3 regions of the Exiguobacterium sp. EA-TM-5 genome follow, and region 1 is predicted to be linked to each of the others. Evidence: a T-box and tRNA genes for the amino acid it is inferred to sense, from the RefSeq annotation. Region 1 holds a T-box; the other regions hold tRNA genes.
The links. The T-box of region 1 lies ahead of argS (arginine--tRNA ligase). A T-box ahead of a tRNA ligase gene usually reads a tRNA of that ligase, here a tRNA-Arg.

Region 1 (10,283 bases):
CTCGGTATTAAAGGTCGGATTTTGATCGCACCAGAAGGAATCAACGGCACACTTTCTGGAACGGTCGAACAGACAGAACAATACATGAAGGATTTGACGGCGGATCCACGATTCGCTGACATCGAATTTAAAATCGATGAAGTCGAAGAACATGCCTTCAAAAAAACGTTCGTCCGGTACAAAAAAGAACTCGTCACATGGCGTTTTGAGGACGAATTCAACGTACCAGAAGAAAACGCTGCGTACCTTGAACCAGCAGAGTGGAAAGAAATGATGAAACAAGAGGATGTCGTCATTCTCGATGTACGGAACAACTATGAATATGATCTTGGACACTTCAAAAATGCCGTAAAAGTTGATGTCGATGCTTCACGGGAATTCCCGGAGTGGCTCGACGAGAACGAGCATTTATTTGAAGGGAAAAAGGTTCTCACATACTGTACGGGTGGTGTTCGTTGTGAGAAATTCACGGCGTACTTCCGTAAACGGCAACAAAGTGACGATATCTTCCATCTAAAAGGCGGAGTCGTCATGTACGGAAAAGATGAACAGACACAAGGAGAAGACTGGGAAGGCGAACTGTACGTCTTTGATGAGCGTGTACAAGTTCCTGTCAATGCCGTCAATCCATCTGTCGTCTCAGAATGTTATTATTGTGGAAAACCGGAGACGCGCTACGTTAATTGTGCGAACCCGGAATGTAATCGACAGCACTTCTGCTGTGAAGAATGCGAACCGAAAGTCATGCGTTCGTGTTCCGATGAATGCCGGGAGCATCCGCGCAACCGTTATGAAAAAGAGCAACAAGAAGAATTAGTATAAGGCAACGTGTAAAAGCCAGATGATTTCTAAACAGAAATCATCTGGCTTTTTTTGTGTACTCAGGAGGATGGAAATAAGTAACGCAAAATATCGGGTAAACGATTGGCCCATGCCGTTTCATGATGAATCGCTTCCGGAATGATCGTATAGCAGCTTTGAGTGAGTTTTTGTGCGACTGCTCGCGCTAAGACATCATTCGTGTGTAGATAATCCGTCTCAGTCATCGGACCACTCACTTCTTTCGTACCGACATCCATGTAACAACGATGATCAGTAGAAAGAGACGGGCTTCGCTCAATGAATTCGAGGAGTGAGGAGAAGTTTGCCCATCCGGCAGTCGACAAGGCAGCGACGCGCGTGATGACTTCTGGATACGCAAAGAGTCCATAGAGTGAGATGACGCCACCCATCGAGCTCCCAATCATTGTCGTGTCGTCAGGGCGTGTCGCATAATTGGCGTCAATATATGGCTTTAGCTCACGGATGATCCAATCCATATAGACTTTTCCGTTTCCGCCGATCGACGTACGATGCGATGGATAAGCCGTTCGCATCAATAAGGCTTCGTCACTCCAAGGGGCATAATCATCGTACCGATCCATGCCGTCTTCCGGGCTATCGATCGCAACGATCATTGCCGAAATCTGTGTCTGCTGAAGAGCTAGATGAATTTCCCAGCCTTTTCCGAACGAAGCGGTCTCCCCACTGAAGACATTTTGTCCATCGTGCATATAGATCACCGGTAAGGCTTCATCCGGATCAAAATGTGGTGGACGATGAATCCGAATCGTCCGGTTCGCTTGAGATGTTGGTAGTATCATTTCAATTTCCGTAATCGACAATAGAGTCACGACCTTTCAAAGATTTGCATAGTGCGCGGTACAATTGCGTCCGTTGTGTTTTCCGCCGACATACAGTGCATGATCGGCTTGACGTAACGACTCTTCAAACGTCCGCTGATATTTTTCCTCGACCGTATCAATTCCGAGGCTAACGGTTAGTGAAAGTCGATGACCATCGACAAGGAAAGGACGATCCATGACCGCATGGCGGACAGTCTCGGCGAGCTGAATAGCAGCCTCTTGACTACCATTTCGTAACAGAAGCACGAATTCCTCCCCACCATAACGAGCAGCAAAGACATCATCTTGTTGCAATTGAATCGCTTGGATACGTCGTCCAAGTTCACGAAGGACAAGATCACCTACCTTATGACCATAGGTATCGTTGACTCGTTTGAAGTGATCGATATCGAACAAAATGACAGATAGCGGATAGGCATCGGCGGCAAATTCTTGCCGACCGTGTTCGTAAAAGGCGCGACTATTCGGTAATTCTGTTAAGGCATCCGTCCGACTTTCCGTATACAGCTGAACCGTTTCACGAGAGCGTTCTAAAACACGGCAAAAGATGCGGAGTAAACGAGATAATTCGTCAGCATTCGTTACGTCATAGGCATCGGCAACCTGATGGAACAGGATGATTGAGACATCGACCTCTCCACTTGTAATCGAAGGAATGGCTAGCATCGAGTGGCGATCAACAGGTAAGCCGATTTGAATGTCATTTCCCCAATCACACCGAAGACCATAGATGATCGGAGTATGCAAATCGTCAGCTGTCAGTGAATGAAATAGAGGTAACACGTCGATTGGTTGTTTCGTCCGAATGTTATAGATGACTTGCTTCCGTTGTTGTTGAATCGAGATCCAACCTTCAGAAAACGGCAGAAGATGTGGTAAGTCAAGGAGTAGCGAGTCAATCGTTTCGCGTTCAAAGCGGGAAATCAATAAGTGTTCCTTTGCATCGTCAAATCGTTTGGCACTATCATTTGCTTCGAGTGAGTCACCACGTTCTTGGAGCAGACGCTTGAATAAAAAGAGAATCAAGGCAGACACCGTTGCTGCGACGAGTGGACTCTCATCATAGAACCAGATGCCGAGTAGGGCACTTAACATGCTAATCCCGTAGACAAGAGATTGAAGCTTTACGAGACGTCGCCAATCGTATTTCAAGTAGAGGAAACGATTAACGAACAGACATTGGAAGTAAGAGACAAGGAAGACCGTAATTACAAAGCCGATGAAAGGGATCATTGCTTTAGAATACGTAAAGCTTGAGCCAATCGGACCGCCTAACGCATAATACGCAAATGCCGGAAATGAGATATAGACTAAATCGAACAGAGCGTTGATTGGATAGAGGTACACGAAACGTTTCAAGCGAATCGCTTTACGATGAGACATGAATTGAAAGACGAGAATACCAATTTGGCTCAAAATTAATGCATATGTCAAACCGTAATTCAAAAATAAAAATAAGATGATTCCTTCTTGGAACGTATAGTAAATACCGCCACGGCGGACATTATCGAATTGAAACAAGAGAACGAGTCCAAATAAGTAAAGCGTATTGATGATTGTGACAGAAGGATGGAAGGTCGGTGGATGAACGATGCCGATTAGTAACAATGTCAAAGCGACGAGACCGAAGACGATCCAGCTCGCCCAGGCTACGTGTTGATAGTAGCGCATGAAACATCCCTCCCCCTGAGAAGTATCTTTTATTCCTATACCCGAATTGTGGAAATTTTGATAAGCCATTTACCAAAAAAATAAGGTTGAGAGAAAAGAAAGAATTGCGTATAATGTGAAAGATATCGAATACAGTCAATGATGAAGAGAGTAACGGTTGATTTTCGTCAACTAGCGAATCAGGGAATGGTGGAAGCCTGAGGACGAACCAGTCGTGAAACGCACTTCTGAGACGCTGCCCGATTCCTGATGGAAAAGGCGTAGCCGGGGGAACCCCGTTATCCCCGAACAAGGTGGGTGTCGAGTGACACCAAGAAGAGTGGTACCGCGGTCAGTCCGTCTCTTTGCGCGTGGCGCAAGGGGCGTTTTTTATTGCAAAAAAATCAGTGAAGCTGGAGGAAATAAAGATGAGTTATAAAGCACAATATGCAGAAGTGTTACATCAAGTCATGGAAGGTGCCTTGTCTGTTGAACAAATCGAACAACTAATCGAGCAACCAAAACACGAAGATCATGGTGATCTTGCTTTCCCATGTTTCATGCTCGCAAAAGCATTCCGTAAGGCACCAAACATGATTGCTTCGGACCTCGCAGAAAAAATCGACGCACCGTTATTCTCGAACGTTCAAGCTGTAGGTCCCTACATCAACGTCTTCTTGAACCGAGAAGTCGTCTCGCAAGAAATCGTCAATCAAGTCTTGACGGAAAAAGAGACATTCGGTTCTAGCGAAGCCAATGGGAAGACGATCGTTACGGATTTCTCATCTCCGAACATCGCCAAACCATTCTCAATGGGTCACTTGCGTTCGACGGTCATCGGGAACGCGCTTAATCAAATCTCACGTAAAAAAGGGTACGATGTCGTTGGTGTCAACCACTTAGGGGACTGGGGAACACAGTTCGGGAAATTGATGGTTGCGTACACGATGTGGGGTGAGGAAGAAGCAGTCCGTGCAGAACCAATCAAAGAATTGTTGAAATTGTATGTTCGCTTCCATGAAGAAGCGGAAACGAATCCAGCACTTGAGGATGAAGGACGTCTCTGGTTTAAAAAACTCGAACAAGGTGATGAGCAGGCGACGACTCTTTGGACGTGGTTCCGCGAAGTCTCACTCGTCGAATTCAACCGTGTCTATGACATGTTGGGTGTTAAATTCGATAGCTTGAACGGTGAAGCTTTCTACAACGATAAGATGCAACACGTCATCGATCTACTCGAAGAGAAAGATTTACTCGTTGAATCTGAGGGAGCAATGGTCGTTGATCTCGAAGCAGAAGGTATGCCACCTGCCTTGATTAAAAAGAAAGATGGCGCAACCCTTTACGCAACACGCGATTTAGCAGCTGCTGTCTATCGTCTCGAAACATACCGTTTTGAACAGGCATTCTATGTCGTCGGTGGCGAGCAAGCCCTTCACTTCAAGCAATTGTTTGCAGTTCTGAAGAAACTTGGGTTTGAGAATGTCGACGGCATGCACCATGTACCGTTCGGTTTAATCATGAAAGACGGAAAGAAAATGTCGACGCGTAAAGGTCGGATCGTCTTGCTTGAAGAAGTACTACAAGAAGCAATCGACGTCGCGAAGAAAAACATCGCGGAAAAAAATCCGAACTTAGCAAATGCCGAAGCGACGGCTCGTCAAGTCGGTGTGGGCGCGGTCATCTTCCATGACTTGAAGAACGAACGCATGAACAATATCGAGTTCGATCTTGAGCACATGTTGAAATTCGAAGGTGAAACAGGACCATACGTCCAATATACGAATGCTCGTGCGAACTCGTTGCTCCGTAAAGGTGGCTATGATGGAACACCATTCGCAGGCAGTGCCGATGATCATGCATGGGGTGTCGTTTCAATGTTGAACCAATTCTCGACAGTCATCGATCGTGCGTTTGCGCGTCGTGAACCATCAATCATTAGCCGATATGTCTTAGATCTTGCACAAAGCTTCAATAAATACTATGGGCACGTCCGTGTTCTCGAAGATGACGCAGCAAAACAATCACGTCTTGCACTCGTCAAGTCTGTCACGATCGTCTTGACAGAAGGTCTTCGTTTACTTGGTGTCGGCGCTCCAGAAGAAATGTAAGACCAATCCACGAATAAGAAGAGGTAGATTATGAAGACTGAAACGAAAGAACGATTACAGCAAGCTGCTTCACAGATGAAGCAGGAGCCTTTGGCGGAAACGGTCGCATTCATGGCTGATTTTCACGGGAAAGTCGCAGCGTGGTTACCGGGAGAGTCTGTCGATTTCGTTCACGACTTCGTGACGGCACCGGAAGCAGAGTTGATTGCTCCCATTGAAGGCGATGCATTACGAACGAAAGAGAATTTTGAATTCTTCATGCGTAAAAAACAGACGCGGAAAAAACTTGGCGAACTGTTGACGCTTTGGAAGTCAGCACGTACGACAGAGACATTGAGTCAAATCGATGCGATTGGATTGAAAAAGTGGCTTGCACGTAATGAATTCCGTTCGGAAGACAAACCATGGGATTACTTGAATCGACTGCACGTCCTTCTTTTCCTTGATTTGATGACGACGATCATCGACGATCATCAATTGACGAGTCTGCATGAGCAACTTGTTGGTACGACACCAGTTCCGACGAGCTTCGTTCGTCGCCAAGGGGATGTCCGTCAAGTCATCGAAGCCTTTGCAGAAGAGTCAAACTTCACACAAGTCGATGTCGTCAAAGCATCGCTTGTCCGTTACCTCTGATAGTGAAGATGCATGAACAAAAGCCGTCGAGCCTTGCGCCCGACGGCTTTTGTTGTATCATCTCAGTTCGCTTGATGAAATACGATCGTTTGTTGCTCCGTATCGTAGAGACACCATTCCCGTTCGAACACGACGGGACCGAGATTGACCGCGTAACGTTCTCCTGCGATCGATAGGGGTTGGTGTAATGGACTAGGGAGTGCATCCCCATTTTGAAACAAGCCTCTGATATGACTATGTCCAAAAAAGAGGAGCGGCTCGTGTTGCTGTGACAGATCAGGCAGAAAATCACGCGACCAACTTAATTGGTCTCCATGAATCAATAGCGCCCCCTCGATTCGTTGTTTTCGAGGACAAAGACGTAATGCGTCGATGACAGGAGATAGATGCGGCGGGACGAGTGACAGGATGCGTTCTTCTTGATTGCCGAGCAACGTTTTAAAATCAATCAGTTCTAAAAAATCATCATCAAGCGTCACGACGAGGGAGAGTGATTCAAACGAATAGCGCTTCGCTCGCTTTTTACCAACATGGCATTCGTAAATATCTCCAAGACAAAATAGACGCGCATCGGGAGCGAGTCGCCGTATATCAGCTAGGACAGCCGCTGTGTCGGCTACTGAACTGTGAAGATCCGCAAAAAGGGCATAACGCATGATCGACCACTCCTTTTGTTAAGGAGATACCCGAAAATGCGTCATGCCCATCTTTTTTTAATCTAATCGTGCGTATCTTATTCTGTTTCTACTGTGATGCCACGTTCTGCGAAGACGACTTTCGCGACTTCAAGTGCGTTCAAGACACGTGGGAATCCAGTGTAAGGAACAAGATGCATGATAGCTTCGACGATTTCGTTTCCTGTCAAACCAGCTGTCAATCCAGTGTTGATATGGAGAGCGAGCTGTGGTTCTGTACCTTGTGTGACGAGAGAAGCGATCGTGACGATTGCGCGGTCGCGGTTGACGAGACCATCGCGGCTGTAAACTTCACCGTATGCGAAATCCGTGATCCACTCACCGACTGCTGGAGCGATATCTTTCAGGGATTCAGAGATTTTATCATGCGTTGATTGTGCAGCGTTTGTGTCTGTGAATTCGCTGAGTTTTTTAACGCCTGTTTCGTGACGTGATTCAAAATGAGTTGCCATGGTAAAGGACTTCCTTTCTTTTTTAACGATGTTCTCATCGTAAAGGAAGAAAATCCATTCTACAAATACATGATTTTTATGAAAGGTATGCTTATTTGGAATACATGTCACTGACGAATTGAATCCATTTTCGCGTTACATAGGATTGATAGCGACCGGTCGGAACCGCAATTCCTAAGTGCCATGGCACACGCGTTTTCAATGGAATCGTTTTGACGCCGCGAATCGAAAAACGATCAGCAATCGAACGCGGAAGAACAGTCACTGCGTTTCCTTCTGCGACAAGCAAACATAGGAAATCCCACTGCGAGCTAATCCGGGAAACGTGTGGTGTGAACCCGGCATCCTGACAAGCATTCAAGACGACGTCGTGGAGTGAGAATGTCTCATTGAATAAGACGAACGGCATGTCGGCGACTTCCTCTAACGCAATCATCGACCGATCGGCGAGAGGATGATCACTTGGTAAAAATAAATGGAGTTCTTCTTCGATGAAGGGGTGCGTCGTCAAATGCTCATCTGAAGGAAGTACTGTTGCGATTAAATCGACTTCACCGGCGACGACTGCTTTTTCTAACGCATGTCCACCTGCTTCGATCAATGCGATTTGAATCATTGGATACATCTCCTCGAAACGCCGCAGGAGACCCGGAAAAAACAGCGAGCCGATTAATGGAGGAACACCGAGGCGGATCGTTCCTTTCGTCAGGTGCATGACATCATAGAGATGAGAAGGTAGGTCAGATAACTGACGCAAAATCTTTTCCCCCTCAACTAATAAGGTCTCACCAGCATCCGTCAGGACGATTTGTCGTTTGCTTCGGTCGAACAGTTCCATCTCGAGTTCTTCTTCTAAATGACGGACCATTTTACTGAGTGTTGGTTGCGTGACATGAAGATGTTCAGCGGCACGAGTGAAACTTTTAAAGCGTGCTACTTCCGTAAAATATTCCAGTTGGCGGAAATCCATCAGTATTCTCCTATTCTTTTGAGTTATAGATGTCATAACAAGTATTCATTTTTATTATTCTTTCAATCAGCGTACAGTAAAGAGACCGAACACGTAAAGATAAAGAAAGAAGGAATCCATCATGATGAAACAACTCGAAGGAAAAGTCGCGTTAATTACAGGAGCAGCAAGCGGAATCGGTCTCGAAATCGCTGAAGAATTCGCTCAAGAAGGCGCTAAAGTCGTTATTGTCGATCTTCAGGAAGAAGCAGCCAAACGCTCAGCCGAAACACTTCGTGAAAAAGGCTTCGATGCGTTTGCCGTCGCGGGTGATGTGACGAATGAAGAGGCAATCAAATCAAGTATCGAACAGACTGTCGCGCATTACGGAACGATTGATATCGTCATTAACAATGCGGGAATGCAGCACGTCTCACCAATCGAAGAGTTCTCAACTGAGAAATTCGACTTGCTTCAAAGCATCATGCTTCGTGCACCATTCCTCTATACGAAATACGTCTTCCCGATCATGAAAAAACAAGGATCTGGACGCATCTTGAACATGTCGTCAATCAACGGATTGATTGGTTTTGCAGGAAAAGCAGCATACAATAGTGCAAAACACGGCGTCATCGGTTTAACGAAAGTAGCCGCATTAGAAGGAGCAACTTCTGGTATTACGGTTAATGCGATTTGCCCAGGATATGTCGATACACCACTTGTCCAAAATCAATTATCTTCACTCGCTGAAACGCGGAACGTACCGCTCGAGCGTGTGTTAGAAGAAGTCATTTATCCACTTGTTCCACAACAACGGTTATTGCAAGTTAAAGAAATCGCGGATTACGCTATTTTCCTTGCAAGTGACAAAGCAGCAGGTGTCACGGGTCAAGCTGTCGTTCTCGATGGTGGCTATACAGCACAGTAAGAAACAGCATAAAGGAAAGGAGATACTTTTTGGATGCAATCCAGAAAGTATCTCCTTTTTTGTTTGATAGATACTGAAAAAACGTGTTCAGCCTGTTTGACGTGAATCGATTAACGGAAGTTAATGAATTGAACGTCGACGGATAATGGAAGCTCACGAACGATTTGCATGACTTGTTGTAAGTCATCACGTGATTTACCTGTGACTCGGATTTGGTCATCTTGGATTTGTGTCTTCACTTTTAATTTTGACTCCTTGACGGCGTTGTTAATCTTTTTCGCGTCGTCACGATCGATTCCACTTTTGAGGATGACACGTTGGCGAACTGTGTTCCCAGCAGCCTGCTCGACTTTTTCGTACTGCAGGTTTTTTGTCGGAACTTCGCGCTTGATCAATTTTGCTGTTAAGACATCTTTAACTTGATCAAGTTTGAAATTGTCATCTGAGATCAGAATCAAATCCTCTTTTTCGAGCTTCATGTCGCTCTTTGAACCTTTAAAGTCGAAGCGGTTCGTAATTTCCTTCAGTGCGATCTGAACCGCGTTCTTGACTTCCTCGATATTGATTTGTGACACGATATCAAATGAATTATCTTTTGCTGCCATTTCAATCTCCCCTTTCATTCCACTCTCTATTTTAGAGAGGAATACCGGAAGCGTCCACTGCTTTGAAATTTTGTTATAATAAAAACCATGAAATGAAAGGGGTGCTTAGCTTTGAAACAAACAGCAGACATGTTGACGCTCACACCGCAAGAACTGGATGAGCGATTTGCGTATAGTGGAAATGATTTAGGAGCGACTTTCTCAGAGAAAGCGATTCACGTGCGATTATGGGCGCCGACAGCAGAGCGTGTCGTGCTTCGACTCTATAAGACGTTACGCGCACGAAAAGTCGAAGAGGTCGAGATGGTGGCGGGCGAACGGGGAACGTACGTCGTTGAACTCGATCGAGCGGCATATGAAGGTTATTTCTATACGTTTCAAGCGAGCATCAACGGACAAAAGGTCGAAGCAGTTGACCCGTATGCGAAAGCCGTCGGAACGAACGGGAAACGTGGTGCGTTGATTGATCCAACAAGTGTGACACCAGAGCGGTGGATTGAAGAACGTCCATTGTTCCATTCTTCGCAAGACGCAGTCATCTATGAATTGCATGTACGCGATGCAACGAGTCA
Region 2 (10,283 bases), 700 kb from region 1:
GACAGTCCAAGGACCGGACGACTATGAATCGATGCGTGAGATCGTTCGTCGCCGTTATCGGCGATTGTTACTTGAAGGAGCGCGCCTTCCGGACCTCGTCTTAATTGACGGAGGAGTTGGACAGTTGAATGCTGCTTTAGAAGTCATTCAAGATGAACTTGGCTTATCCCTTCCGGTCGGTTCATTAAAAAAAGATGACAAACACCGAACGAGTCAGTTGTTATTTGGAGAAGATGCTCGTCTCATCGAACTAAGTCCTCGTTCAAGTGCGTTTTATCTACTGCAGCGCATGCAAGATGAAGTGCATCGGTTTGCTATCACGTTCCATCGCTCCCTCCGTTCAAAAGGAATGACCCGTTCCTTGCTTGATGAGATACCAGGAGTCGGACCGAAACGACGGCAACAGTTGATCCGCCATTTCGGATCGATGCGTAGTCTGCGTCGTGCGACGATTGAGCAGTTGGCAGAGGCGGGATTGCCCGTGAAATTAGCGGAAACCGTTGCCGAATATTTAAGTCAAGCGAATGAAGAATAAAAAAATGCCGTCCTCTTGAAGAGGGCGGCATTTTCAAAAGATTAGTTATTGATGTACTTCTCGTAGTATGAACCGAAGTCGCGCTGGTTCCACTGATGGTAGTGACCTTGAAGCCACTCGAAGGATTGTTCAGACAGTTCCTTGAACGTTTGCGGTACGTTCATGTCACCTTGGCGAAGACCACCGAGAATCGTGACCGAATGATTCAGTGAACTGTTAGCGAACTCAAGCATTTTTTGTCCTTCATACTGTTTTTCAGCGATAGCAAGAAGTGTTTTATAAAGATCTTTCACATGTTCGAGTTGTTTCTTATCGACATCGATTGAATAATGTTTTCCACCGATTTCGAATTTGATTTCGACATCAAGGTCGACCGTTCCAGCCGTTTCGAACATGACATGACGGATCGGATAATGGGCATATGGATAACGATACAAAACGCGTTTCGAACTGACGGCACTTTCACCATCTAGATGAATTAAAGCCAAGTTCGTAAAGCAATACTCATCAGATTTAGATTTAATCAGGAAATAGATTTTTTCGCCGTCTTCATGTAAAACATAATCGTCAGCGGCTGCCTTGTCGAAATCATCAGGGTGAATGACTTGTCCGATATCACTGAATCCTGTTAAATCGGCTGCTAATTTTTTGAACATGTGAAGTTCCTCCTCGCGATTTGTGTACGAATGATTTTACGATCACTTACTGCAAAAGGTTTCAAGTTCTTTTTCGATGTGAGAAACAAGGATTCCTGTCTGGAACTATGTAATAAATCAACCGAGTGGTTCAAGTGGATCTTTTGGATCGATCTGGACCGTAATCTGGATGAGTTCCTTATTCACCTCAGCGTATCCTTCCGCAACACACGCATTAAAACGCGAATGTTGTTCAGCGAGAAAACCAGCTTCGAGTTGGAAATAACCTTGTGGACGTTCGTCTCTCGTCGTTTCAGGCGGAGAAAGAATATACGAAGTGACAGTACCTTTCTGTTTCTTGACCTCAAGCATTCCCCAACCTGCTTGTTCGAAGAACGAAGATAACTCGGATTCGTCGACGACAGGGAATTGACGAGCCAAACGCTTGCCTGCCCAGTAAATGACTTGCCGATAATCCGATCCTAAAAGATCGGTCAGCACATAATCTCGGATCAATTCGATACCGAAAAGTGGTGTTTGATTTGGTGTAGCGTCCATCATGATTCACTCCTATCTGAGAACCATTATACCGAGATGATTCTTGTCGGTCATTGTTTTCCTAAAAAAATTTGCAGTTAAATGCAACGCCTCGGGTTGTCTTCTAAAAAGGACAGGAGTAGAATAAGTGATGAAAAGACGAATTTCCTTATGAAAGCGCTTTTCTACCAAAATGCGCCAACGGTTGATTGGCAAACAAAAGGGGGGATTTGGATGGCGAATCATCGTGATTTCGTGAGTCGTAAAATACACTCACTGCTCGGCGTCATTCCAATCGGGTTATTTTTACTTTCGCACTTAACGACGAACTACTTCATCGTACGTGGTGAAGAGGACTTCAATAAGGCCGCGGAATTCGTGGGGAGCGTTCCGTATCGATTGTTCTTAGAGATCTTTGTCATCTTCATTCCGATCATCTTGCATGGTGTCTACGGTGTATACATCGCATTCACAGGTTCTGCGAACACAGGACGTTATACATACTTCCGGAACTGGATGTATGTACTGCAACGCTTCAGCGGAGTGTTCCTCGTCGTGTTCATCACATGGCACGTTTGGGAAACACGGATTGCCGCTGCGATGGGAACAGCAGTCGATGCAAGTATGATGCAGAACATCGTCGATAATGGATTCATGCTCGCGTTTTATATCGTCGGGATCTTGGCGACGACTTTCCACCTAGCAAACGGACTTTGGACGTTCTGCATCACGTGGGGAATCACGCAGTCACCAGCATCTCAACGAGCGATGTCTTACGTGGCAGCACTCGTATTCATCGGTTTATCGTTTGTAGGCGTACGCTCGATCTTAACGTTTGCAGGCGTGTTGTAAGGAAAGGGGAACTGACAACATGGCGAACAAGAATCTTGTCATCATCGGTGGAGGGCTTGCCGGATTGATGGCTACGATAAAAGCAGCAGAGCAAGGCGTACCAGTTAAGTTATTCTCACTCGTACCCGTCAAACGCTCACACTCTGTTTGTGCACAAGGTGGCATTAACGGAGCAGTCAATACGAAAGGGGAAGGCGACTCACCATACCAACATTTCGATGACACGGTATATGGGGGAGACTTCCTCGCAAATCAACCACCTGTTCAAAAAATGGCGGAAGCGGCACCGAAAATCATTCATATGTTCGACCGAATGGGTGTCATGTTCAACCGGACACCGGAAGGGTTGCTCGACTTCCGACGTTTCGGTGGAACATTGCATCACCGGACGGCATATGCTGGTGCGACGACAGGACAACAACTGTTGTACGCACTGGACGAGCAGGTTCGTAAGTTCGAAGCGCAAGGTTTGGTAGAAAAATATGAAGGATGGGAATTCCTTCGTGCAATCATCGATGACAACGGCATTTGTCGCGGAGCGGTCTGTCAAAATCTCCGGACGATGGAGATCGAAGCATTTGCGGCTGACTCCGTCATCCTCGCGACAGGTGGTCCTGGGGTCATCTTCGGAAAATCGACGAACTCGGTCATCAATACAGGACAAGCAGCAGCTGCTGTCTATCGTCAAGGTGCGATCTATGCGAACGGTGAGTTCATTCAGATTCACCCGACAGCGATTCCTGGAGACGATAAGTTGCGTCTCATGAGTGAATCAGCACGAGGCGAGGGCGGTCGTGTCTGGACGTATAAAGACGGTAAACCGTGGTACTTCCTCGAAGAAAAATATCCGGCATACGGAAACCTTGTTCCACGAGATATCGCAACGCGCGAAATCTTCGACGTCTGCGTTAACCAAAAACTCGGCGTCAACGGAGAGAACATGGTCTATCTCGATTTGTCGCATAAAGATGCGAAGGAACTCGACGTTAAACTTGGTGGGATTCTTGAAATCTACGAGAAGTTCGTCGGCGACGACCCACGAAAAGTACCGATGAAGATCTTCCCTGCCGTTCACTATTCGATGGGCGGATTATGGGTCGATTACGATCAAATGACGAACATCCCTGGATTGTTCGCAGCAGGTGAATGCGATTACTCGATGCACGGTGGTAACCGTCTTGGAGCGAACTCACTTCTTTCAGCCGTATACGGTGGAATGGTCGCTGGACCATCAGCAATCGCATATATGAACGAACTTGAGACATCGGTTCATGAGATGAACGAGGAAGTTGTCGAAGCGCATAAAATTGAAGAGATCAATCGTTTCAACGACATCTTATCGATGGAAGGTACGGAAAATGCGTATCAAATCCACCGTGAGCTTGGCGAGATCATGACAGATAACGTCACGGTCGTTCGTTATAACGATAAGCTTGAAGAAACCCTTACAAAAATTAAGGAACTCCGCGATCGTTTCACACGCATTTCGGCAACGGATACAGCACGTTGGAGTAACCAAGGGGCATCGTTCATCCGTCAGCTCGATCATATGCTTGACTTAGCAGAGGCAATCACACTCGGTGCGTTGAAACGCGACGAGAGCCGTGGAGCACACTACAAACCGGACTTCCCGGAACGTAATGATGAACAGTTCTTGAAGACGACGATGGCGCGTTATACGAATGGTCATCCGGAAATCTTCTACGAAGACGTCGACACGTCGTTGATTCCACCACGGAAACGCGACTACAGCAAGAAGTCGAAGAAAGAGGTGAAAGCATAATGGCGACACCACTCGAATCATCTACTACGCAAAAATCGGTTCAATTCATCGTCCAACGTCAAGATGGACCAGATGGTAAACCGTATGATGAGGCGTTTGAAATTCCTTACCGTCCAAACATGAACGTCATTTCCGCTTTAATGGAGATTCGTCGAAATCCTGTGAATGCTGCGGGTGAAAAAACAACACCAATCAACTGGGATATGGGTTGTTTAGAAGAAGTTTGTGGTGCTTGTTCCATGGTCATCAACGGTACACCACGTCAGTCGTGTACGGCGCTCGTTGATAAATTGGAACAGCCGATCCGCCTTCAACCAATGCAGACGTTCCCAATCGTTCGTGACCTCCAAGTTGACCGTCAGCGCATGTTTGATGCGTTGAAAAAAGTCAAAGCGTGGGTTCCGATTGATGGAACATATGATTTAGGTCCAGGACCACGGATGCCAGAAAACAAACGTCAATGGGCATATGAGTTATCAAAATGTATGACATGCGGTGTATGTCTCGAAGCATGTCCGAACGTTAACGATCGTTCGACATTCATCGGACCGGCATCGATCTCGCAAGTCCGTCTATTCAACTCGCATCCGACAGGAGCTTTCCACAAGGAAGAACGTCTTGAGGCGTTGATGGAAGACGGCGGGATCATGCAGTGTGGTAATGCTCAAAACTGTGTTGAAGTTTGTCCGAAGGGAATTCCGCTGACGACTTCGATTGCAGCAATGAACCGTCAGACAACACTTCACTCATTCAAGAAGTTCTTCGGTAGTGACGAAGGACGGACAGGTGAAGCAGTTAGTTCATGATTTATCAAAGAAGGAGCTTGCTCCTTCTTTTTTCATTCAGACAGGAGGAACTCATTGTGCGCGTACCAGCTTATATTCCAGAACTCGAGTCATGGCTTGAACAGATGAAACACGGAACGCGGCTTGACGTCGCCGTCCGGTTCGCGGAGACTGATGCCTACGGTCATATGAATAACCGAGTACCATTTGTCTATTTCGAGGACGTTCGGACATTGATGTTAGAAGAAACCGGGTATTCGCTTGCAGACGATGGGATCATCGTCGTTGCGGATGCCCAGTGTAACTACATTCGCCAAGTCTATCCACGGGCGCGTCTCTCTGTCTATGCATACCCGGTACACGTCGGCAGTGCATCGTGTGACGTACATTACGCAGCGTTTGATGAGCAGGAGGAACTGATGTTCACAGGACGGACATCAATGGTCCAAATCGACCGTTCCGGGAAAGCATTCCCATGGAGTGAAGCGTATAAAAATTCCTTGCAGAATCGATTCGAATCCGTTATCATTTGATAATGAGTTCACATATTCGAAAACGACTCACTAGTACGTTATTAGTGAAGGGAGATTTCTTAATCATGGAAAAAACATTCAAAGTCATCGCGGATTCAGGCATTCACGCTCGTCCGGCTACTCAGCTCGTCAACACAGCTTCTAAATTCCAATCAGACATCAACTTGGAATACAACGGGAAGACTGTCAACTTGAAGTCAATCATGGGTGTTCTTTCACTCGGAATCGCGAAAGATTCAGATATCAAAATCGTTGCAAACGGTGACGATGCTTCTGAAGCAATCACGACTCTTTCAGATATGCTGACAAGCGAAGGTCTTGCTCAGTAATCCTGTAATCGTACATTCTCGGACGCCGGTCTTGCACCGTCGTCCTTTTTTGTTACCATAAGAGTAGTGAGAAAGAGGTGGAGAAGAGTGAATCGAGCGATTGGAGTACTAGATTCCGGAGTCGGTGGTTTGACGGTCGCACGTGAGTTGATGCGACAGTTGCCCCATGAGCGAATCATTTATGTCGGGGATACTTTACGGTGTCCGTATGGTCCACGCCCTGAAGAAGAGATTCGTGAGTTTACGTGGGAGATGATTGATTATCTCGTACAACAAGATGTGAAATTGATCGTAATCGCCTGTAACACAGCAACGGCTGTTGTTTTAAAAGAAGCGCGAGAACGTTTAAATATACCTGTTATCGGTGTCATTGATCCGGGTGCGCGAGCAGCCGTCAAGGTGACGCGTACGAAACGAATTGGTGTCATCGGAACGAAGATGACGATTACAAGCAATTCCTACGAGAAGGCGTTACGCCACGTCGAAGGGCAAGTCGTCGTTGAATCGTTAGCTTGCCCACCGTTCGTTCCGCTCGTCGAGTCGATGCAAACGGATGGTGCTTACGTTGAGCGTGTCGTCGCCAATACGTTACGACCATTGATAAATTATGATATGGATACATTGATTCTCGGGTGTACGCATTATCCGCTTCTAGCAGATGTGATTGGACGGGTCATCGGACCAGGCGTCCAGCTGATTTCTTCGGGAGACGAGACGGCACTTGAGGTAGCAGCACTACTTGATTACAATACGATTTCAGCAGATGTGACACAAATACCGGAACATCGTTATTATGCAACAGGCGATATTCGTTCATTTGATCAGATTGCGACGGACTGGCTCGATCAGCCGATACACGCAGAACGCATCGTGCTTGGAACGGAGGAAGATTAAATGCGAATAGACCAACGAACGGCGGATCGTATCCGACCTGTTCAGTTATCGATTGATATCAATAAACACGCAGAAGGTTCGGTTATGATTGAACTGGGCGATACAAAAGTTCTCTGTACGGCAACCGTCGAAGAAAGAGTGCCACCGTTCTTGCGCGGTAAACGCCAAGGCTGGATCAACGCGGAGTATTCGATGTTACCGCGGGCAACCGCTCAGCGGACAGCACGAGAAGCCGTTCGTGGTAAGCAGACGGGACGGACGATGGAAATCCAACGTCTGATTAGCCGCTCGCTTCGGGCGGTCGTCGATTTAGAAAAACTTGGCGAACGAACGATCTGGATCGACTGTGATGTCATTCAAGCAGATGGTGGCACACGGACCGCATCAATCACGGGTGGTTTTTTAGCACTCGTCCGAGCGGTCGATCAATTGATTCAAGCCGGGAAACTGACGGATACACCCATCAAGGAAGGTATCGCAGCGATTTCGGTTGGAATCGTTGAGTCGAATGTCTTGCTCGATCTTTGTTACGAAGAGGATGCTGCGGCTGAAGTCGACTTCAACCTCGTCATGACGTCATCTGGTAAAATCGTCGAGATGCAAGCGACGGGAGAAGAATCAACATTTTCTCGTCAAGAGATGCTCGATATGCTCGAACTTGGGGAAAAAGGTATTAAGGAACTGATTGAAGCCGGTCGTGATGCACTCGGTGTGTCATGGTGGTATGTAGGAGAAGAAGTGGGGGAACATAGATGAAAATCATCGTTGCAACACATAACGCGGGAAAAGTGAAGGAACTCGAAAGTATGCTCGGGCGTCTCGGTTACACGGTCGAGTCGTTACTTGATCACGCGGATGCACCAGAAACGGATGAGACGGGTGAAACATTCGAGGAAAATGCACTCTTGAAGGCAACAGAAGCTGCAGCGTACTTCGGTCATGCGGTACTTGCTGATGATTCAGGTCTTGAAGTCGATGCCTTAAACGGGGCCCCAGGAGTTTACTCGGCACGATTTGCTGGGCTTGCAAAGTCGGATACGGCAAACAATGCCTTGTTACTTGAGAAATTACACGATCTACCGGAAGAAAAACGGACAGCACGTTTCGTTTGTGTACTTGCTCTCGCAAAACCCACAGGTGAGACATTGACGGTTCGCGGCACGATGGAAGGGCACATCGGTTTTGAGGCGAAGGGTTCGAACGGTTTCGGTTATGATCCGTTATTCGTCACGGAGAGCGGAAAAACTGCTGCTGAGTTGACGAAAGAAGAGAAAGCAATGATTAGCCATCGTGGCAATGCATTGCGTAAGCTCGAACAGGATTTAACTACCTTCTTAGGAGTGTGATGAAGATGAGAGCGTTGATCGTTAGTGATAGCCATGGACTAGAACAAGAATTGCTTACGATTTTCGAACGTCATCAAGACGTGGATGTAGCATTTCATTGTGGAGACTCCCAATTGACGCGTGACATCGAATCATTATATCCATATCGTGTTGTGCGAGGAAATTGTGATTATGGACACGACTTTCCGGAAGAAGTCACGTCAGAGATGGACGGGCGTGCGGTACTTTGTGTTCATGGGCATCGGCAAGACGTCAAATATAGTCTAGATGTTCTGCAGCACCATGCGAACGAAAAGAAAGCTGACATCGTGTTGTATGGTCATTCTCACGTCGCAAAGGCAGAATATCGAGATGGTGTCTTATTCATCAATCCAGGATCGATTCGGATGCCACGCCATCGACCAGATAAGACATATGCGATTCTAGAAGTGGATCAAAACCGTTATTCTGTCGATTTTCTTGATGTAAATGGTGACCCGGTAAATGCGCTCCATCTGGACGGAACATTTTTGTAATAAAATAAATGCAATATTTGTAATGTGATTGACACGAAAGAATTGTTCTAGTATAGTTTATTCGTGTTGACACGTCCCAATAGCTCAGCAGGATAGAGCAACGGCCTTCTAAGCCGTCGGTCGGGGGTTCGAATCCCTCTTGGGACGCTATAATTAAAATAGAGACTGCCCTTACGAGGGTGGTCTCTTTTTTTTATTCCGATTTTCGATTATAATTAAGGTATCATGAACTCGAAAGGGATGAATGCGATGTGGAAGAAAGTTGGAGCAGTCCTAGTACTAAGCACGTTTCTTGCTGGATGTAGTGAGATTTCAAATACAGTCGACGATGCAAAGCAACAAGTGAATGATGTGAAGAATAGTGTTGATTATGCAGGAGAACTCCAAGGGATTGCGAAAGACACGGCACAAGTTACGTCAGATTTATCCGCTTCTTTGAATGAGGCCGCTACAACAGCACGTGAATCGGCGAATCCAGAACAAGCACTGGATCAACAAATCGAGAAGTTGAAGGAAAACGGAACAATTGATCAATTCAATCAAGAACTAGATCAAATCGATCAACGCTTAGCGGGGCTTGAAAATCCACCGCAAGAGTTGCAGAATTTAAGTGCAAAACTGGAACAGTACGTGAATCAGTCGGAAGATATCACACGACTTCTTGAGACAGACGTCTCTCTTGATACGTTAAATCGTCTTGGCATTGAACAAGCAGGGAAACTGCAAGAAGCAATCACGAACTGGACATCTTTACTCGATCCGTTTACGAAATAAGCAGTTTTAGTATAAAGGAGTGACGGAATATGGGGACATCGCGCTGGATGGAACATGAACTCGAAGCAGCACAAGCGCGGATTCTTCGCTTGACCGCTTCTGAGCAAGAACAATTGATTGTGGAATTAGAGACGGATCAACTGACAGGAGAAGATGTCTTATACCGACTCTATATCATTCAACCACTCTTACTGAACGATCGTGAACGATTTGAAACTGTAGCAGAACGATTTCTTGACGTTGAGGGTGTTGAGCAAGTGCTCGCACTCTTTCTTTATGAGCTGGGAGAACGCTATCCGATGAAACTCGCACTGCGCTCGGCATCACCCTACTTACCGTATGGATTGGCGCTTCGATTAGACGAGATCAAACAGCAGATGAGCGTTCGAAAACAAAAGTCGTCTACGGTTCAGACGAGTAACATGACGCAGTGCCCGGTTGCGCCCGGAACAGAGCTGATGCATGTGTTACGACATGGGAATTGGGTTGAACAGATGCGCTGTCTGACGGGTGCTGAATTCGAACGAACACCTTCGCTCATGGAATACATCACAGACAAGTATTTTCATGCTCAAGAGACAGCGCATCAAAGTCTACTCGTCATCGATCAATTATTAGGAAGCGTGCTTGATCATTTGACATATCCGACAATGATTCAGGTGCCACACTTAGATGTAGACTGGACGATTTCATCACGCCAAGATTTAGAAGAAGTGTTGCTTGCCCATCAACAGGAGCAACAAGCGTTACTCGCATCGATGCACA
Region 3 (10,283 bases), 460 kb from region 1:
CCATCGTTTTCGCCTCACCAATTCCATGTACCACGATTGAAGCACCTTTAATCATTTGAAGCACATTTTTTATGCTCGGCTCTTCGATCATCTTGACGAAAGTCTCTGTACTGACCATGTCCGGGATGTGAAGCAGATGATAATCACTTTGAGCGCGTGACGCCATCCGTGAGCATACTGTGTTCGCTTGTAGTTCGAGCGTTTCTCCCAGTCCTCCGCGCGCCGGAACGAACGTCATTGGACGGTGTTCCTTGTCTGGCGACATCATCGCCGCGACCGAAGCCATCGTCGTACCGCCTGTGACAGCGATCGTATTGTGATGGTCTGAAGAAAGCTCTCGCTTGAGTCGTGCGACGGTCGCCCGCCCCATGTCTCGTTGTACCCAGAAGGTCTCATCGGAATCACCCGGTACGATGACGACGTCCCGTACTCCGAGTCTCTCTTTCAAGGCTTTCGCCATGTCTGAGATCCCTGCGAGTTCTCCCATGATGCTGTGCATGCTGCGAAGAACGTTTCGTCCTTCATCCGTTAAGGACATCCCTTGCGTTGCGACCTCTAGGAGGTCTTGTTGCTTCAAAAAGTCGACTTCCCGCCGTAAGACGCGTTCCGTCAAGCCAAGGCTTGTCGCAAGTGTACGTCGTCCGATCGGTTGCATCAGTCGCACATAATGAAGGATGTCGTAGCGTGTCTGCATTTCTTCGATCAGATCAGGCACGATTCGTTTTTGGATCTGGACTAACTGCCGAATCATGTATTTCCCTCTCCTCTCAAGTAGCTGGACGCTTTTTGTCCCGCATGTCATAACGTGTCCCACTTGGTACACCGTTATCATAACAGTCCATTTCTCGCCTTGCAAGTCTCGTTTCTCAAGTTTTTTGAAGTAAGCGTTTTCTTACTGTTTCCGTGTCGAATTTGCCATAACTCCAGATTTCCTCGTCATGCATGACGACGGGAATCTCATATAAGAACCGTAGACTGAGCGCTTCATCCTGATCAATGTTGACTTCCTCGAACGTCCATTCTGGAAACTCATCGAGTACGAAGTCGAGTAAGATGGCGGCCTCTTCACACAGCGTACATCCCGGACGTGAATAGAGTGTTAAGTGTCTGTGTCGTTTTAATCCCATTCTGATTGCGCCTTCCTTTGCTGCATCGTTTTTCGGGTCAATCCAAGCGCTGCCCGATATTTTGCGACCGTCCGTCGCGCGACTGTCAGACCGTCTGCCTGCAGGCGGTCCGTCAATTGCTGATCACTTAACGGTCGATCGCTTTGCTGAATGTATTCGGCGATTCGTCGTTTGATTAAAAAACTCGAATCCCCAGTCGTCGTCCGTGAGACGAACAAGTCTTCTAGGGCAACGAGACCATGTACCGTCTCGACGTACTTCGAAGCAATCGCTCGACCGACCGTCGACGGATGATGTCCCGTTGCTTCTGCGACTTGTTTTTTCGTCAGCGGCTCGAGATGCAGTTCGCCTTTGAACCAGCGTCCTTGTCGCTCAAGTAAAACTGAAAGAATGGCATGCAATGTAACACGTCGTCGTTCGTAAGCGCGCAAAAAAGGCGTTGCCTCTTTTAATTCGAGCCACGTCTGATCCGTGTCGAGTGTCATCCAGTCGATATGAAGTTCTCCATCCAACACACGAATTCGCGCCTCTGCTGTGACCGTTCGTTCTCCTTTTTGAAGATCTGGGGTCCGGCTTAGTCGCGTCAATCGTTTTCGCAACCGCGTTCGATCCGGTTCACTGTACTGCGTGAACACCTGATTCGCCGATTCATGTCGCAACCGATCCGTTAGTTCGATCAGTTCCGCATCGTCTAGCTCGATTGCCTGTAACCACTGGCATTCGCGTTCCGAACGGGCAGCGATGCCGACCGGTTCACATTGTTGGAGGAGCGTTCGTGCTTCTTGAATCGATGCGACATCAGTCGAGAAGGATGCAGCGAGCTGCTCGTCCGATGTCCGCATTAAACCGTCCGCTTCTAAATACACAATGAGTTGTTCCGCCATATATCTTATTTCCTGTCTGACTGATTCTAAACGTATTTGTGCAAGAAGCTCCTCTTCATAGGACGCCATGTTTCCCGTCACTTGCTCGACTTCTAGCGAAAGCTGATTCGGGTAATGGCGGTGCATTCGTCGTTTCAATCGTCGCCATTCCTCCTCGAGTTCAGCCGCAGGTTGCTCGAGCACATGTAACTGATACTGTTGTGACGCCGATAATGTCATCTGTTGCGTCTGTTCTTGGCGTTGATCCATCGATTCCCCTCCTCTGCCTCTTATTATAGAAGAAACGTTTTAAAAAACACCCTACGAACGTTTCTCGCACCGCTCAGGAAAAAGAAAACTCACGCTTCCCTATTGCTTTTCTGAAAAAATGTCGATATACTATTAATTGTTCAGTACATCAGATGCACCCGTAGCTCAGGGGATAGAGCACTGGTTTCCGGTACCAGGTGTCGGGAGTTCGAATCTCTCCGGGTGTACCATTTATTCAACTACAAGGCAATGCCAGCAATGGCGTTGCCTTTTTTCTATATTGATATGTTTCATTTGCCCTTGTAATGGAAAAATACCTAAAAGTCGCATCGTATCTTTTGACCAATATTGACCAAAGGATTATGATAAGGATAAGTCGAATAGGAAGCTACATACCAACTATAAGGAGGCAAAGACTATGTTAATTCCAACAGTCATCGAACAAACAAACCGCGGGGAACGTGCTTACGATATCTACTCACGTTTGCTAAAAGACCGCATCATTCTTCTCGGGAGCGCGATTGACGACAACGTCGCCAACTCAGTCGTTGCCCAACTTCTGTTCTTAGCAGCAGAAGATCCAGATAAAGAAATCTCGCTTTACATCAACAGCCCAGGTGGTTCGATCACTGCCGGTATGGCGATTTACGATACAATGAACTTCATCAAACCACAAGTTTCTACGATTTGTATCGGTATGGCAGCATCAATGGGTGCATTCTTGCTCCAAGCTGGCGCAAAAGGAAAACGTTTCGCGTTACCAAACGCTGAAATCATGATCCACCAACCACTCGGTGGTACACAAGGTCAAGCATCGGATATTAAAATCCATGCGGAACGTATCATCAAAATGCGTGAGCATCTCAACAAAATCATGGCTGAAAACACAGGACAACCACTTGAAGTCATCGAACGCGATACAGAGCGTGACAACTTCATGTCAGCACAAGCTGCTGCTGACTACGGTCTCATCGACCGCGTCATGGAACGTGCATAAGTCATCCAAAGTGTCTCCTTTACGGGAGGCACTTTTTTAATACGTATTTCCACATCTATACATATACAAAAAACCTCCCGTTCCATAAAGAACGAGAGGTCGATGATCAGTCGATCAAGTCTGTGATGTCTGAAACGATGTCGTGGTTTTCACGAATCAGCGAGTAGATGGCGTTCGCATGTGGCGAAAGCTCTTCTTCTGCTTGTAATTGCTTCAGGAATAATGATGTTGCGAATGCAACGAGCGTGCTTTTCGGTACACCGATTGATTTTGCTTTTTTCGTTAATACTTCGTCAAACTTCGCGTCTACAGTCAGCGAAATACGTTTCTTTTCGTTAGCCATTTCAAAAACTCCTTAATTCGAACATTTAGTTGCATCGACTATATATTATAGTAGACTATGGTTCATCTCGCAAGCGACCCTCTTATAAGGCCCCTGTCATCGACTCGCCATTTCGGATTTTTTCTGCGATTTGATCAATCTTCCGCAACCGGTGATTGATCCCTGATTTTGAGATGGAGCCGCTTTCGACCATCTCACCGAGCTCTTGTAACGTGACGTCTTGATGCGTGACACGCAAGATTGCGATTTCCTTCAACTTATCTGGTAAGACGTCGAGACCGACCGTCCGCTCGAGGAACTTGATGTTTTCGACTTGACGTAATGCCGCACCGACCGTCTTGTTGAGGTTCGCTGTCTCACAGTTAACGAGACGGTTGACCGAGTTGCGCATATCTTTTAAAATCCGCACGTCCTCGAACCGCAGCATCGATTGTGTCGCATCGATGAGTTTGAGGAAATCGGAAATCTTTTCGCTCTCCTTGATGTAGAGGATGTGTCCTTTTTTCCGTTCGATCGCCTTCGCATTCAAGTCAAAGACATTCGATAAACCGCGTAGCGCCGCATTGTGTTCTTCGTACAAGCTGAAGATTTCTAAATGATACGACGACGTCGCCGGATTGTTGAGCGAACCACCAGCGAGGAATGCCCCTCTCAAATAAGCGCGTGCTTTTCGTTCATCGTTTAAGATCGCATCACTGATCGAACGAATCATCGTGAATCCTTCCCCTAAAATCCCGAGGTCTTGCAAAATCTTATCCGCTTGTTGTTTAACACGGACGATGTAGACATTGTTCTTTTTCAGACGCATTTTCTTCCGCACGAGCAGATCGAGGTGAACACCGTATGCTTTTTTAAGCAACGAATAGATCCGACGAGCAATCGAAGCATTCTCAGTTGAAATATCCAGTGTCAGACCGCGTCCGAGTCCGAACGAGATCGCACCGTTCATCCGAGCGAGTGCTGCAAGTTCTGCCTTCATCTCATGATCGGTAATCGGAATCTGCGTTAATTCTTTTTTGACTTCTGAGGCAAAGCTCATGTCAGCTCCTCCTTCCCTTCGAGTTGACGCATGCGCCGAATCGATAATACTTTTCGCATGACGAGACTTGCGACGGCGTCTGAATCGTGACGAATGAAGTGATGATTATAATCAACGATATCGTCTGCAAGCACTTCAACGCCTGCTAACTCGAATTGTTTTTCATTATAGGTGACGATGTCGGCGTGATCCTTTTGATACTTTTTCAAATAACCAGCATCGATCGACTCATTATTGACGATGATCGTATCGACGACTCCTTGACCGAGAAAGCGTTCGAGCGTCGATAAGTGCTCGTTTGCTGTAAATGCTGTCGTCTCACCGGGTTGTGTCATGACGTTACAAATATAGACGACTGGAGCCAGCGATTGCTGAATTGCTTCTCGAATCTCATCGATCAAGACGTTCGGAATGATACTTGTATAGAGACTCCCTGGTCCAAGGACGATGACATCGGCATCAAGAATCGCTTGAATCGCTTCCGGTACTGGACGGACGTCTTGTTCCTCGAGGAAAATTCGTTCGATTTTCTTACCAACCGTCGGAATCAGTGACTCCCCTTTAACGATCGTTCCATCCTCGAACTCAGCACATAGTGTAATCGTACGTTCTGTCGCGGGATAGACTTTTCCTTCCGCGTTCAACAGTTGTCCCATGACACCAATCGCTTCAACGAACGAACCGTTACAGAGTTGCGTCGCTGCCGTCAGCATCAAGTTGCCGAGCGAATGCCCATGTAATCCTTCGCCGGTCTCAAACCGGTACTGCATGATCCGGTCCATCAGGGTTTCCGATTTCGATAAGGAGACGATGACATTGCGAATATCGCCAGGCGGCAACATATTAAACTCTGTCCGCAGGCGACCAGAACTTCCGCCGTCATCCGCGACGGTAACGATTGCTGTAATATCGAGCGGATAATGCTTCAGTCCACGAAGAAGCGTCGAGAGTCCTGTCCCGCCACCAATGGCGACGACTTTACGTTCCCATTTCATCACTTCTCCTCCTTCGCATGTACATAATCCCGGTGGTTCGTCTCAATGTGATACTGCGTCGCGAATTCCTTGCTGATTGCTTCCGCGAACGTAATCGACCGATGCTTTCCTCCCGTACAACCGAGGGCGATGACGAGTTGCGACTTCCCTTCTCGCTCGTATTGCGGAATCAGGAACTCGAGCAAATCGACGAGTTTTTTATAGAACAGCTTCGCTTCAGGCCACTGCATGACGTAAGACGCGACTTCCTCATCGAGTCCTGTTTTTGGACGCAGTTCTGGAATGTAGAACGGGTTCGGTAAGAACCGGAGGTCAAAGACAAGATCGGCATCAAGCGGCAATCCGTGTTTAAAACCAAACGACATGACGTTGACCGTGAACGGAATCCGTTCTCCTGTCGTAAACTCTTTCAATAATCGTTCTTTTAGGACGAGTGGTTTGATGTCACTCGTATCAATCAGCATTTGTGCTTTATCACGGAACCCTTCGAGCAACGTCCGCTCACGTTCAATCCCGATCAGTGGTGAGTCAGTGGGTGCAAGCGGATGGGAACGACGTGATTCTTTATAACGGCGTACGAGGACATCGTTACGCGCATCGAGATACAGCATCCGAGTCTGTAAATTCGTCTTTTTCAGATCCTCATAAACGACAAAAAAACTGTCGATGAAATCACGCGCACGTGTATCGATGGCAACGGCGATTTTAGGACGCACTTGTCCGATGACTTCGATGAGTTGTGGCAATAACGTTGGTGGTAGATTGTCGACACAGAAATAGCCTAAATCCTCAAAGCTGTTCATTGCGACTGTCTTTCCAGCCCCACTCATACCTGTGATGATGACAAGTTGTGGTTGATTCTGTTCCATCTTTTCGCCCTCCAGACAACAGTTCCGTGTGTATTTTTTCTCTTCATTTTCAGTATATCATAAAAAAAGAGCCAGCCTCACTGAAGATACCTTCAATGAAACTGGTTCGTTATTACGCGTGTGAGGATTCTTGTAATTCTTCAAGCAACGCTTCGATGAAGTGTTGTGCATTTTGTGCAGCAATCGAACCGTCGTTTGTCGCTGTAACGACTTGACGAAGTGTTTTTTCACGAACGTCACCAGCAGCAAAGATCCCTTTGATGTTCGTTTCCATCGCTTCATTCGTCACGACATAACCTTGGTCGTTCAAGATACCGAGATCTTGGACGTAGCCTGTGATCGGGTTCATCCCGATGTAGATGAAGACACCATCGATTGGATGTGTTGTTACGTCAGCTGTTTTTGTATTGATTAGCTCAATACCGCCGACTTTTCCGTCTTGTTCGTTAATCTGTTTGACCGTATGGTTCCAGATGAAGTCGATTTTCGGGTTGTCGAACGCACGTTTTTGAAGAATCTTTTGAGCACGGAGCTCATCACGACGGTGAACAATCGTGACTTTTTTCGCGAATCGCGTCAAGTAGACGCCTTCTTCAACCGCTGAGTCGCCTCCACCGATGACGAAGAGTTCTTTTTCTTTAAAGAACGCACCATCACAAACGGCACAGTACGAGACACCACGACCGCCGAGCTCTTCTTCGCCCGGTACGCCGATCTTTTTATATTGTGCACCTGACGCAATGATGATTGCCCGTGCGTAGTAATCTTTATTGTGTGCATGAATTGTTTTGTATGCTTTACCATCTTCGATACTCCGAACGTCTCCGTACGCATATTCTGCGCCGAATGCTTTCGAGTGGTCGAACATTTTTTGTGAGAGATCTGGTCCGAGGATGCTATCGTATCCTGGGTAGTTCTCGATATCTTCTGTGTTCGCCATCTGACCGCCCGGAATCCCACGTTCGATCATCAATGTCGAAAGGTTCGCACGTGATGCGTAAAGTGCAGCTGTCATCCCAGCAGGACCTGCCCCGATGATGATGACGTCATAAATTTTTTGTTCTGTTTCCGCCATGATTCCACCCCATTTATCGTAATCGTTGTAGTTTGAGTATAGGTGAGAATCCCCTAAACGTCTAACACTTTGCTTGCAGCGGTGCCAGCATCCGTTCATGTGTCCGGATCATCGACGCGACGTGATCAAATGAACAATCGACGAGCGATGCACATTCTTCAATCAACATCCCGTCTCGTAAATCATGGAACAGATAAAGCAGTGATGCAGCCGAAGCTTCGATCGAATCGAACGACTCACCACTTAAAACGAGTTGCGCGAAGCGTTCGTAAAAATCACCTTCAAGACTCATCCGTTCTTCGTCTGAAACAAATCGTTCCGCAAGGCGAATCGTCTGTAATGCCCGGTGAATGCGTTCATCCACGACATCAGTCCGACCTTCCATCTCGACGATGATCTGTTCCGTCAACAAGAGGACGTCTTCACGGTCTGTCACTTCTGGCATCATCGACAACGCAAGCCGTGCTTCGGCATCGTTCAGTTTGCCAAGAAGAAGTGCCGTGAAGATGCGTGAGACATCATCTTCTGTCTTCAACGCTTGAATGAGTGCTGAACGAAACTGTAGGTTGTGGCGGATGTCATACGTATCCGTTTCTTCCTTTAACGCTTGTGCTTCGTCTGACTTCAAGAAAGCTGTTGCTTCTTCGACGTGTCCTGTTTTATAAGCAGAGATCGATAACCAGTGCCCAAAGAGTGGATCTCCTCGGTAACCGCGACGTTCGAGTAACTTCAACTCTTCATAGGCGATATCGTAACGACCGATGATCGCTAAAGTTGAGGCGACCTTATACCGTGTCTCCAGGTGCACGGAACGGACGTGTTCGAGCTGACGAGAGAGGCTGTGTGCCTCTTCGTCTTGTCCCATCTCGTGTAACAAGACGAGCGTGTTACAGAGGGCATGCAAATTGCCCGGGTTTCCTTCAAGGACCCGTTCGAGAGAAGCGAATGCTTGATCGTTCTCTCCTAAATAGAACTCAACGATCGCGAGGTTGTTGTAGGCAGGCCAGAACGTCGGGTACTGAGCAATCAGTCCCGTCAACGTTTCCTGTGCAGCGAACAGCATCCCTTTATCGATCTGGCGCTGTGCCTGACCGTGCAGACGAATCAATTCATCTTCTTCGTCATCTTCCATCTCTTGTTCGAGATCAATCAATTCCACGAGTGCGGCCGATGCCTCTGCGTGTTTGCCGTTTGGTGCCTGTTCTAAATATTCCATCGCATGGTGTCGCGCCTCTTCATAAAGTGAGACGTGTGCGTAGTTATTCGCTAAATAAAAGAGTGCTTCCGTATTTGATGCGTCGAGTGCACGAATCTGTTTCAAGACATCATTCGCATGATTGATTTCTCCTGTCTCGAATAAGACACGGGCATAACGGAGCAAATAGCGGATATCCGCTGGCTGAAGTGCCGTCGCCTCATCTAAGTGATAGACGGCTTCGTCCAGTCGCCCTTCCCGGTGCGCCTTCCGTCCGCGGAAATAAAAAAGTTCCGCTTGGCGCGCTGTTATCGCAAAGGGGTCTGCTTTGTATTTGGTTAATTCCATCATGATTCAAGCCCCCATAAATAGTAAACTGGTTTCGTAGTTGCAGACACAAGAATACCCTATCTCTAGAAGGCATGCAACAGAAAAAAACGCCGGAGTTCATCCCCAGCGTTTCGCATAAATCGATTCCAGTTCTTTGTAATTCTCTAAGCATTTTCGTACAAAAGCATCCGTCTCTGGATTCAGTCCTTCAAGACGTGCCACGTCCTTGTCATATGCCTGTCGTAAACTCGCCGCATATTCCGGAATCTCTCCATCATACGCATAAACGACTGCGGGCGAAACTGTGATCTTTTCGTGCTTATGCAAGGCAGTTCGGATATGAAAGAGTGGGACATCAACTTGGTTCGGTTGATGAAGATCGCCTTGAACAGGATGCTTTTCAACAGCCAACACCTCAACGACGAGACCTTGTGGACGTTCGGCGAATAATCTTCCGAAATACTTTCCTGTCTTATACGTAAAGCGGATATGCGTCATCTTTTTTTCCTTCTTCCTTCTCACAGTTTTGTCACATTTCGTGCCGACGAAGCGGCTGACTCGAGACGCGTTCGTTCGGTGCGATATCCCGGTGAACGACAGATCCGGCACCGACAACGGCACCATCTCCAATCGTTACGCCCGGTAGAATCGTCACGTTCGCACCGATCAAGACGTTGCTTCCAATGACGACATCGCCTAAGCGATACTCCGTCGTCAAATATTCATGACAGAGAATCGTCGTATTGAAGCCGATGATCGTATTGTCACCAATCGTGATCCGCTCCGGGAACATTGTATCTGGCATCACCATCAAGGCAAGTGCCGTCTTCTCCCCGATCTTCATCCGAAGGCAAGTCCGGTAGAGTGCATTCTTGAAACGGAGCGATGGTGTAAACCGACCAATCGTAACGATCGTAAAGCACCACATCACTTTAAAGAACGAGACGGTCCGGTACATGTGCCAGAGTGGATTCGTCGTTCCGACCTGAAAGCGATCAGTTCGCCGTGCCATTTTGTTCCTCCAGCCACGCAGCGAGATGATCCATCGAGTCGATGATGACGTCTGGCTCGAGTGCCTCTAAGTACGTGCGCCCTTTGATTGCCCAGCCGACTGCGACTGTCTTCAGTCCCGCGTTCTTACCACCGAGAATGTCCGTATCGTTGTCTCCAACCATGATCG

Region 2: it encodes a tRNA-Arg, which carries the amino acid that the T-box ahead of argS (arginine--tRNA ligase) is inferred to sense. The anticodon was not compared.
Region 3: it encodes a tRNA-Arg, which carries the amino acid that the T-box ahead of argS (arginine--tRNA ligase) is inferred to sense. The anticodon was not compared.

What each region holds. Positions count from the first base shown of each region.
Region 1 covers NZ_CM132670.1:672,248-682,530, forward strand. Annotated here, with positions in the region: gene trhO (oxygen-dependent tRNA uridine(34) hydroxylase TrhO) at 1-822, shown strand, start outside; gene ACV3PA_RS03565 (alpha/beta hydrolase) at 882-1,664, opposite strand; gene ACV3PA_RS03570 (GGDEF domain-containing protein) at 1,680-3,356, opposite strand; T-box leader at 3,486-3,703, shown strand; gene argS (arginine--tRNA ligase) at 3,764-5,446, shown strand; gene ACV3PA_RS03580 (hypothetical protein) at 5,477-6,082, shown strand; gene ACV3PA_RS03585 (metallophosphoesterase family protein) at 6,145-6,738, opposite strand; gene ACV3PA_RS03590 (carboxymuconolactone decarboxylase family protein) at 6,816-7,229, opposite strand; gene ACV3PA_RS03595 (LysR family transcriptional regulator) at 7,321-8,199, opposite strand; gene ACV3PA_RS03600 (3-hydroxybutyrate dehydrogenase) at 8,321-9,106, shown strand; gene ACV3PA_RS03605 (YajQ family cyclic di-GMP-binding protein) at 9,217-9,711, opposite strand; gene pulA (type I pullulanase) at 9,823-10,283, shown strand, end outside.
Region 2 covers NZ_CM132670.1:1,373,979-1,384,261, forward strand. Annotated here, with positions in the region: gene uvrC (excinuclease ABC subunit UvrC) at 1-535, shown strand, start outside; gene ACV3PA_RS07040 (PH domain-containing protein) at 577-1,191, opposite strand; gene ACV3PA_RS07045 (DUF2507 domain-containing protein) at 1,309-1,731, opposite strand; gene ACV3PA_RS07050 (succinate dehydrogenase cytochrome b558 subunit) at 1,942-2,559, shown strand; gene sdhA (succinate dehydrogenase flavoprotein subunit) at 2,579-4,342, shown strand; gene sdhB (succinate dehydrogenase iron-sulfur subunit) at 4,342-5,148, shown strand; gene ACV3PA_RS07065 (acyl-CoA thioesterase) at 5,205-5,660, shown strand; gene ACV3PA_RS07070 (phosphocarrier protein HPr) at 5,726-5,989, shown strand; gene racE (glutamate racemase) at 6,077-6,883, shown strand; gene rph (ribonuclease PH) at 6,884-7,639, shown strand; gene ACV3PA_RS07085 (XTP/dITP diphosphatase) at 7,636-8,229, shown strand; gene ACV3PA_RS07090 (metallophosphoesterase family protein) at 8,235-8,744, shown strand; tRNA gene ACV3PA_RS07095 (tRNA-Arg) at 8,818-8,891, shown strand; gene ACV3PA_RS07100 (hypothetical protein) at 8,994-9,518, shown strand; gene ACV3PA_RS07105 (hypothetical protein) at 9,548-10,283, shown strand, end outside.
Region 3 covers NZ_CM132670.1:1,132,016-1,142,298, reverse strand. Annotated here, with positions in the region: gene ACV3PA_RS05870 (sugar-binding transcriptional regulator) at 1-748, opposite strand, end outside; gene ACV3PA_RS05865 (glutaredoxin family protein) at 867-1,127, opposite strand; gene ACV3PA_RS05860 (RNA polymerase factor sigma-54) at 1,118-2,260, opposite strand; tRNA gene ACV3PA_RS05855 (tRNA-Arg) at 2,415-2,490, shown strand; partial or broken gene clpP (ATP-dependent Clp endopeptidase proteolytic subunit ClpP) at 2,673-3,257, shown strand; gene ACV3PA_RS05845 (hypothetical protein) at 3,364-3,600, opposite strand; gene whiA (DNA-binding protein WhiA) at 3,683-4,639, opposite strand; gene ACV3PA_RS05835 (gluconeogenesis factor YvcK family protein) at 4,636-5,634, opposite strand; gene rapZ (RNase adapter RapZ) at 5,634-6,503, opposite strand; gene trxB (thioredoxin-disulfide reductase) at 6,616-7,578, opposite strand; gene ACV3PA_RS05820 (tetratricopeptide repeat protein) at 7,640-9,124, opposite strand; gene kapB (sporulation phosphorelay system protein KapB) at 9,221-9,601, opposite strand; gene ACV3PA_RS05810 (acyltransferase) at 9,633-10,115, opposite strand; gene ppaX (pyrophosphatase PpaX) at 10,099-10,283, opposite strand, start outside.